Sinorhizobium fredii: one gene and its partner. Each later gene encodes a partner of the first gene's protein in a complex. Links are inferred from orthologs where the notes say so. Each region holds a gene or a part of one and is shown on either strand. Other genes may lie near its edges.

The links.
Region 2: the proteins of mfd (region 1) and uvrA are in contact, whole or in part, in a crystal structure (PDB 4DFC), measured with the Escherichia coli proteins. The link is inferred for Sinorhizobium fredii from one-to-one orthologs.

What each region holds. Positions count from the first base shown.
Region 1 is NZ_CP024307.1:1,830,838-1,835,762, reverse strand. Bases 307-4,424 are described here. They hold mfd (transcription-repair coupling factor), read right to left. Parts: upstream 4,032-4,424; coding sequence 507-4,031; downstream 307-506. Other genes in these bases: NXT3_RS08980 (FAD assembly factor SdhE), read right to left, coding at 4,028-4,333; NXT3_RS08990 (DsbA family oxidoreductase), read left to right, coding at 307-467. Outside these bases: more of NXT3_RS08990, read left to right, coding at 1-306; ATP-dependent DNA helicase RecG, read left to right, coding at 4,450-4,925. UniProt on the Escherichia coli protein: Couples transcription and DNA repair by recognizing RNA polymerase (RNAP) stalled at DNA lesions. Mediates ATP-dependent release of RNAP and its truncated transcript from the DNA, and recruitment of nucleotide excision repair machinery to the damaged site.
Region 2 is NZ_CP024307.1:1,979,366-1,983,657, reverse strand. The notes cover bases 177-3,661. They hold uvrA (excinuclease ABC subunit UvrA), read left to right. Parts: upstream 177-539; coding sequence 540-3,461; downstream 3,462-3,661. Other genes in these bases: NXT3_RS09845 (DUF72 domain-containing protein), read left to right, coding at 3,599-3,661; NXT3_RS09855 (single-stranded DNA-binding protein), read right to left, coding at 177-256. Also shown: more of NXT3_RS09855, read right to left, coding at 1-176; more of NXT3_RS09845, read left to right, coding at 3,662-4,292. UniProt on the Escherichia coli protein: The UvrABC repair system catalyzes the recognition and processing of DNA lesions. UvrA is an ATPase and a DNA-binding protein. A damage recognition complex composed of 2 UvrA and 2 UvrB subunits scans DNA for abnormalities.

The DNA of each region.
Region 1 (4,925 bases):
GTCAGGACGCGGTCGACCGGGCGCATCAGACGCTCGACGGCTTAGGGCGGGAAGCCGGAATCGCCTTTGACTTCGATGCCGTGAAGATCAGCCCCAACACGCTCGATGCCCATCGCCTCATTCGCTGGGCGTCCACCAGCGGCACCGCTGCCCAGGCCGAGACCGTGCGACTGCTTTTCAAGGCGAATTTCGAGGAAGGCAAGAATGTCGGCGATCACGCCGTTCTGCTCGACATCGCCGAACAGGCGGGCCTGGACCGGCCCGTCATCGCCGCGCTTTTCTCCTCCGATGCCGACAAGGATGCCGTCAAGCAGGAGATCGACATGGCCCGGGAGATCGGCGTGACGGGCGTTCCCTGCTTCATCATCGAACAGCAATATGCGGTGATGGGGGCGCAATCCGTCGAAGTGCTGACAAATGCGCTTCGCGAAATCGCCCAGATGAAGGCGGCCCGCCCGGCCAACTGATCGTCAATAGCGGCGCCGGCCTGCGGCGCCAATTTCCTTTCACGCTGGCTTGGCGAGCGTCGCGAGCTGGGTCATCACCATGGCCGCGCCCGAGAGGCGCTTGTCCGGCGTGACGAGTTCGCGCTGGAAGAAGATGCTCTGGTCCGGCCTGATCTTGGCGAGCGTTCCCTGCTTGGCGATATGCCCGACAAGGGCTGCCGGATTGGGAAACTCCTTGTTGCGGAACTGCACCACGACGCCCTTCGGCCCGGCGTCGAGCTTTTCGACATTCGCCGTGCGGCAGAGCGCCTTGATGTAGACGATCTTCAAGAGGTGCTGGACCTCGATGGGCAGCGGGCCAAAGCGGTCGATCAGTTCGGCGCCGAAGCCGTCGATCTCCTTGAGATCGGTCAGTTCACCGAGGCGGCGATAGAGGCCGAGCCTCAAATTGAGATCGGGAACATAGTCCTCCGGGATCATCACCGGCGTGCCGACGGAAATCTGCGGCGACCAGCCGGTGTCGTGGATTTCCTCTTCACCCTTGAGCTCGGCGACCGCCTCCTCCAGCATCTGCTGGTAGAGCTCGAAACCGACCTCCTTTATGTGTCCGGATTGCTCCTCGCCGAGCAGGTTGCCGGCGCCGCGAATGTCGAGGTCGTGGCTGGCAAGCTGGAAACCGGCGCCGAGCGTGTCGAGCGACTGCAGCACCTTGAGACGGCGTTCCGCCGGGCCGGTCAGCGTCTTGTTGACCGGAAGCGTGAAGAGCGCGAAGGCGCGCACCTTGGAGCGCCCGACCCGCCCGCGAAGCTGATAGAGCTGCGCCAGGCCGAACATGTCGGCGCGGTGCACGATCAGCGTGTTGGCCGTCGGCACGTCGAGCCCCGACTCGACGATCGTCGTCGACAGAAGCACGTCAAAGCGGCCTTCGTAGAAGGCGTTCATGATGTCTTCGAGCTCGGTTGCCGGCATCTGGCCGTGCGCCACCGCGACCTTCAGTTCCGGCACGTCGGATCTCAGGAAGTCGTGGATCTCGGAAAGGTCGCTCAGCCGGGGGCAGACATAGAAGCTCTGGCCGCCCCGATAGTGCTCGCGCATCAGCGTCTCGCGGATCACCAGCGCGTCGAAAGGCGAGATGAAGGTTCTGACTGCCATGCGGTCCACCGGCGGCGTGGTGATCAGCGACAATTCGCGGACGCCGGTCAGCGCAAGCTGCAGCGTGCGCGGAATGGGGGTCGCCGAGAGCGTCAGCACATGGACGTCGGTCTTCAGCTCCTTCAAGCGTTCTTTGTGCTTGACGCCGAAGTGCTGCTCCTCGTCGATGATCAGCAGGCCGAGATTGGCGAACTTGATCGAGGAGCCGAGCAGCGCGTGGGTGCCGACGACGATATCCGTCTTGCCGTCGGCGACTTCCTTCTTCGTCAGCGCCAGATCCTTCGAGCCGACGAGGCGCGAGGCCTGCTGAATGCGGATCGGCAGCCCGCGGAAGCGATCGGAAAAGGTCTTGAAATGCTGCCGCGCCAGCAAGGTCGTCGGCACGACGACGGCAACCTGCACGCCGTTCATCGCCGCTATGAAGGCGGCACGCAGCGCCACCTCGGTCTTGCCGAAGCCGACGTCGCCGCAGACGAGGCGATCCATCGGCCGGCCGCCGCCGAGATCGTCGCGGACCGCCTCGATCGAGTTCAGCTGATCCTCGGTCTCGTCATAGGGGAAGCGGGCTGCGAACTCGTCATAGACGCCGTCCTGCGCAACGAGGACCGGGGCGTGCCGCGTGTGCCGCTCGGCAGCGATGCGAATGAGCCCGCCGGCCATGTCAAGCAGCCGCTTCTTGAGCTTCGCCTTGCGCGCCTGCCAGGCGACACCGCCAAGCTTGTCGAGGATCGCATCGGTCCCCTCGGAGCCGTAGCGCGACAGAAGCTCGATGTTCTCCACCGGCAGAAACAGCTTCGCATCGTCGGCATAGACGAGCTCCAGGCAATCATGCGGTGCGCCGGCGGCCTCGATCGTGCGCAGGCCGACGAAGCGGCCGATGCCGTGTTCGGCATGCACGACGTAGCTGCCCTCGTCGAGCCCCGTCACTTCGGCGATGAAGTCGGCGCCGCGCTTGCGGCGCTTCGAGCGCCGCACCATCCGGTCGCCGAGAATGTCCTGCTCGCCAATGACGACGAGATCGCCGGTCTCGAATCCGGATTCGAGGCTCAAAACCGCTGATGCGGCCTCGCCCGCCTTCAGCGAGCGCAGATCGGCGAGCGCCTTCACCGGACGGATATTGGCGAGACCGTGCTCGGCGAGCACCTGAAGCAGGCGGTCGAGCGAACCTTCCGACCAGCCGGAAATGACGACCTTCGAGCCCTTCGCCCGCTTCTCGGCTATGTGTTTGACGGCCTGATCGAAGACATTGGCGCGAGCGCGGTCACTCTCCTCTGCTTCCCCTGCGGCCTTCGCCCAGCGCACCCCCTGCCGCGCCTCGATGGTGACGACCTGACGGGCTTCGCCCTCATGTTCGGAAAACGGCGACAGGCGCACGGCATTGCGCTCGGCTAGGCCGGCCCCGAAACCTTTCCCGCTGAGATAGAGCAGGTCCGGCGGCACCGGCTTGTAGGGCGTGCCCTGCGATATCTGCGACTTGCCGGGAGATGCGGAGGACTGGCGCGCCTCGTAATAGTCGAGAATGAGCTTCGACCGCTCCGCCGCCGCTTCGCGCGCCAGGTGGTCCGTGACAATGCGGAAGCCATCGAGATAGTCGAAGATCGTTTCCAGGCGATCGTAGAAGAGCGGCAGCCAATGCTCCATGCCGGCATAGCGGCGTCCTTCGGAGACCGCCTGATAAAGCGCATCGTCGCGCGTCGCGGCGCCGAAAAGCGACAGATACCGCGTGCGGAAATGGCTGATCGTCTCCGGCGTCAGCGACACTTCGCTCATCGGATTGAGAGTGAGCGACCGCACCTGCCCGGTGGTTCGCTGGCTCGCCGGATCGAAGGAGCGGATCGTTTCCAGAGTGTCGCCGAAGAAATCAAGCCTGAGCGGCTCGCCGCTGCCAGGCACATAGACGTCGAGGATACCACCGCGCACGGCAAACTCCCCGACCTCGCGCACGGTCGGCACGCGCTCGAAGCCGTTTCGCTCCAGCCGCGCGGCGAGATCGTCCATCTGTACTTGATTTCCGGGTCGCGCCGAAAAGGCGAGACTCTCGATCACGTTCTGCGGCGAGGTCTTTTGCAGGGCCGCATTGACCGTCACCAGCAGGATTGCCGGGTGCGGCTTGTGCCGATTTGCAATTAGGGCGCTGAGCGCCGCGAGCCTTCTCGCCGAAGTGTCGGCGCTCGGGGAAACGCGGTCATAGGGCAGACAGTCCCAACCCGGCAAAGTGAGAACCGGGATGTCGGGCGCCACGAAACCGAGCACCTGCTCGAGATCCCCGATCCGCTGGCCGTCGGACAGAAAATAGGCTACCGGCGCGCCGGAGCGTGCCAGATCGGCAAGGATCAGCGCTTCGGCGCCGGAGGGTACCGGCCCGATCGTCACTTCCCGCGCGGCAGAAAGAATTCTCTTCGCGTCAAGGCCAGGGATCATCGTCGAATTCATTCCGCCTCTTGCTGAACGGGGTCGAAGTCCGGCCGGTAGGCGGCTATGCGCGCAAACAGCGCCGTTGCGAAGCGCTCGGGCAGCGGCATTTCTCCGGTGATCCAGCGAACGAGATCGTTGTCTTCCTCGCGCATGATCGTTTCGAGCTCATCCAGTTCCTGTTCGGAAAGGGTGGCAAGCTCCACTTCCGCGAATTGCCCGAGTATCAGGTCCATCTCGCGAATGCCGCGATGCCAGGCGCGGAAGAGGATCCTGCGCCGACGCGGATCAAGATCGGCGCTCGTGCGCGAAATGCCGGTCATGGAACGTCCTTCCTGTCACCCGCCGCAGCAGCGGATCCTGTCACGGGCTCTATAAACGCTGGAAAGCGGCTTGTCAGCCTTGCCAAGGCCGGATTTCTTGTCGCAATTTCATGGTCATGCGCCCTGCCCTGCTTGATCCGCTGTTTTCTCCGCTCGATAGCCTGCCCGGCATCGGCCCCAGGACCGGCGAGCTCTACGCGCGCCTGCTCGGACGCGAGTCGATCGACGACTGCCGCGTCATCGATCTCCTCTTCCACGCGCCCCACTCGCTGATCGACCGGCGCCGGCAGCCCGGCATCGCGTATGCGCCACAGGGATCGATCGTCACCATAACCGGCCGCGTGGACCGGCACCAGCCATCCCCGCGCGGCCGGCCGAACGTCCCCTATCGCGTCTTCCTTCACGACGATACGGGCGAACTGGCTCTCACCTTCTTCCGGGTCAAGGGAAACTGGCTGGAAAAAGCCCTGCCGGTCGACGAGACTGTGATCGTCAGCGGCAAGGTGGACTGGTTCAATGGACGCGCTTCGATGGTGCACCCGGACTACATGGTCCGCGCGGCCGAAGCCGAAAGCCTGCCGCTCGTCGAACC
Region 2 (4,292 bases), 150 kb from region 1 along the record:
TCTGCAGCTGGCCTTCGATATAGAGCTTGGCGCCCTTCTTCACATATTGCTCGACGACCTTGCACAGGCCTTCGTTGAAGACGACCACATTGTGCCACTCCGTCTTTTCGCGCCGTTCCCCGCTGTTGCGGTCGCGCCAGGTCTCCGACGTGGCGATCCGGAGATTGGCGATCGGCCGGCCGTCCTGCGTGCGCCGGATTTCCGGGTCGGCCCCGACATTTCCGATCAAGATCACCTTGTTGACGCTACCAGCCATATCGCTTTTCCCGTGTTTTCACCGAACCGCCGGCCCGGCTTTCAAATGTCTCAAGAGGGCGCATCTTAGCGGTGAGCCGCCGCCGATACGCCCCGCATCCTACACAATCCACAGCTCATTTGGCAGGCCGCGGCTTATGTTTGTTCTTTTTTTGTTCTAATATTGCCTTATTATCTTGTCAACCGAATCGCAATTGAGCCGCCTCTTTGCCGATTGCGCCTCGACATGGGCGTTGTCGTCATTACATAGGAGGCTTTCAACCGACATGCAAAACTGGCTTCCGATGAGCGAACTCAAGACCCTCTCCATTCGCGGCGCGCGCGAGCATAACCTCAAGGGCATCGACCTTGACCTGCCGCGCAACAAGCTGATCGTGATGACCGGCCTTTCGGGCTCCGGAAAATCCTCGCTCGCCTTCGATACGATTTATGCCGAGGGCCAGCGCCGCTATGTCGAGAGCCTGTCGGCCTATGCCCGGCAGTTCCTGGAGATGATGCAGAAGCCGGATGTCGACCAGATCGACGGGCTGTCGCCGGCAATCTCGATCGAACAGAAGACGACTTCGCGCAATCCGCGTTCGACGGTCGGCACGGTCACCGAGATCTATGACTATCTGCGCCTGCTCTTCGCACGCGTCGGCGTGCCCTACTCGCCGGCGACGGGCCTGCCGATCGAGAGCCAGACGGTCAGCCAGATGGTCGATCGCGTATTGGAATTCGGCGAAGGCACGCGGCTCTATATCCTTGCCCCGCTCGTGCGCGGCCGCAAGGGCGAGTACAAGAGGGAACTCGCCGAGCTGATGAAGAAGGGCTTTCAGCGCGTCAAGGTCGACGGCCAATTCTACGAGATCGCCGACGTGCCGGCGCTCGACAAGAAATACAAGCATGACATTGACGTCGTCGTCGACCGCGTCGTCGTGCGTCCCGACCTCGGCACCCGACTGGCCGACAGCCTCGAAACCTGCCTGACGCTCGCAGACGGGCTGGCGATCGCCGAATTCGCCGACAGGCCGCTGCCGCCGGAAGAGACGGCCGCCGGCGGTTCTGCCAACAAGTCGCTCAACGAGACGCATGAGCGCGTGCTGTTCTCGGAAAAGTTCGCCTGCCCGGTCTCCGGCTTCACCATTCCGGAAATCGAGCCGCGGCTTTTCTCCTTCAACAATCCGTTCGGCGCCTGCACGACCTGCGACGGTCTCGGCAGCCAGCAGAAGATCGACGAGGCGCTGATCGTTCCCGAGCCGAACCGGACCTTGCGGGACGGCGCCATCGCGCCCTGGGCGAAATCGACATCGCCCTATTACAACCAGACGCTCGAGGCGCTCGGCAAGGTCTTCGACTTCAAACTCGGCAGTCGCTGGAGCGAGCTCTCCGAGGAAGCGCAGCGGGCGATCCTGCACGGCACGGACGAGAAGATCACCTTCCACTACCAGGACGGCGCCCGCTCCTACAATACGACGAAGACATTCGAAGGTATCGTGCCCAATCTCGAGCGGCGCTGGAAGGAGACCGACAGCGCCTGGGCGCGCGAGGAGATCGAGCGCTTCATGTCGGCGGCACCCTGCCCCGCTTGCGCCGGCTACCGGTTGAAACCGGAGGCGCTGGCGGTCAAGATCGACAGGCTGCATATCGGCGAACTCACCGAGATGTCGATCCGCGCTGCCCGCGACTGGTTCGAAACGCTTCCCGAGCGGCTCAGCACCAAGCAGAACGAAATTGCCGTGCGCATCCTCAAGGAGATTCGCGAGCGGCTGCGCTTCCTGAACGATGTCGGCCTTGAATACCTCAGTCTCTCGCGCAATTCCGGCACGCTTTCGGGCGGCGAGAGCCAGCGTATTCGGCTGGCCTCACAGATCGGCTCCGGGCTGACCGGAGTGCTCTACGTGCTCGACGAGCCGTCGATCGGCCTTCACCAGCGCGACAATGCCCGTCTGCTCGAGACGCTGCGGCATCTGCGCGACATCGGCAACACGGTCATCGTCGTCGAGCATGACGAGGACGCGATCCTGACGGCGGATCATGTGGTCGACATCGGCCCGGCCGCCGGCATTCACGGCGGCGAGATCGTCGCCGAAGGTGCGCCCGCCGATATCATGGCCAACCCGAAGTCGCTGACCGGCAAATATCTCTCCGGCGAACTCTGCGTCGCGGTTCCCAGCGAACGGCGGAAGCCGAAAAAGAAGAGGGAAATCACGGTTGTAGGGGCACGGGCGAACAATCTGAAGAATGTGACCGCGTCGATCCCGCTCGGCGTCTTCACAGCCGTCACCGGCGTTTCGGGGGGCGGCAAGTCGACCTTCCTGATCGAGACGCTCTACAAGGCGGCCGCCCGCCGGGTCATGGGGGCGCGCGAAAACCCCGCCGATCACGACCGGATCGATGGCTTCGAGCATATCGACAAGGTGATCGACATCGACCAATCGCCGATCGGCCGGACACCGCGCTCGAACCCGGCGACCTATACGGGCGCCTTCACGCCGATTCGCGACTGGTTCGCCGGCCTGCCGGAGGCAAAGGCGCGCGGCTATCAGCCCGGCCGCTTCTCCTTCAACGTCAAGGGCGGACGCTGCGAGGCCTGCCAGGGCGACGGCGTCATCAAGATCGAGATGCACTTCCTGCCGGATGTCTACGTCACCTGCGACGTCTGCCACGGCAAGCGCTACAACCGCGAAACGCTCGACGTGCATTTCAAGAGCAAGTCGATCGCCGACGTGCTCGACATGACGGTGGAAGAAGGCGTCGAATTCTTCGCGGCCGTTCCGGCCGTGCGTGACAAGCTGGTGACGCTCAACCAGGTAGGGCTCGGCTATATCAAGATCGGCCAGCAGGCGAACACGCTGTCGGGCGGCGAAGCGCAGCGCGTCAAGCTTGCCAAGGAACTGTCGAAGCGCTCGACCGGGCGCACGCTCTACATCCTTGACGAGCCGACGACAGGCTTGCATTTCCATGATGTCGCCAAGCTTCTTGAAGTTCTGCATGAACTCGTCAACCAGGGCAATTCGGTTGTCGTGATCGAGCACAATCTCGAGGTCATCAAGACCGCCGATTGGGTGATCGATTTCGGCCCGGAGGGCGGCGACGGCGGCGGCGAGGTCATCGCTAAGGGAACGCCGGAAGACGTGGTGAAGGAACCACGCTCCTATACCGGCCAGTTCCTGAAGGAGCTTCTGGAACGCCGGCCGGTGAGGAAGGTCGTAGCGGCCGAGTGATCAACGACGCTTGCGCGGAGAAACGGGTGGCGGATGATCTTCGCATCCGCCAGCGCTTATGTGTCGGATGATCGGTCCAGAACGGACCGGCGAATGCGATGAGCAGCACGAGTGTTCTGGGTATCGAGGAGGAGATGATGGCAGAAACCGGGAAGATCCGCGTCGGCATCGGTGGCTGGAATTTCGAACCCTGGGAGACGAGCTTCTTTCCGGCCGGTCTTCCGAAGAAGCGGCAGCTCGAATTCGCCGGCAAGGAGCTGCGGACAATCGAGGTCAACGGCACCTATTACAGCTCGCAGAAGCCGGAGACCTTCGCCAAATGGGCATCGGAGGTTCCGGACGGTTTCATCTTCTCGCTAAAGGCCAGCCGCTTCGTGACGAATCGCAAGGTGTTGGCGGAGGCCGGCGAATCGATGGAGCGGTTCCTGACGCAGGGTTTGACGGAGCTCGGCGACCGGCTCGGCCCCATACTGTGGCAGTTCGCGCCGACCAAGAAGTTCGATCCGGATGACTTCGAGGGCTTTCTGAAGCTGCTCCCGGAAAAGCAGGACGGCCTGAAGCTCCGCCACGTTGTGGAAGTCCGCCACCCCACTTTTCAGGTGCCGGAGTTCGTCGAGCTTCTGCACAAATACAAGACGGCGGCGGTTCTCGCCGAACACGAGGACTATCCGATGATCGCGGACGTCACCGCGGATTTCGTCTACGCGCGGCTGCAGAAAGGCAGCGACGACGTGAAAACCTGCTATCCCCCGGCGAGTCTCGATCTCTGGGCCGAAAGGCTCAAGACCTTTGCCGCCGGCGGCGAGCCGGACGGACTGGAGAAGAGCGCGC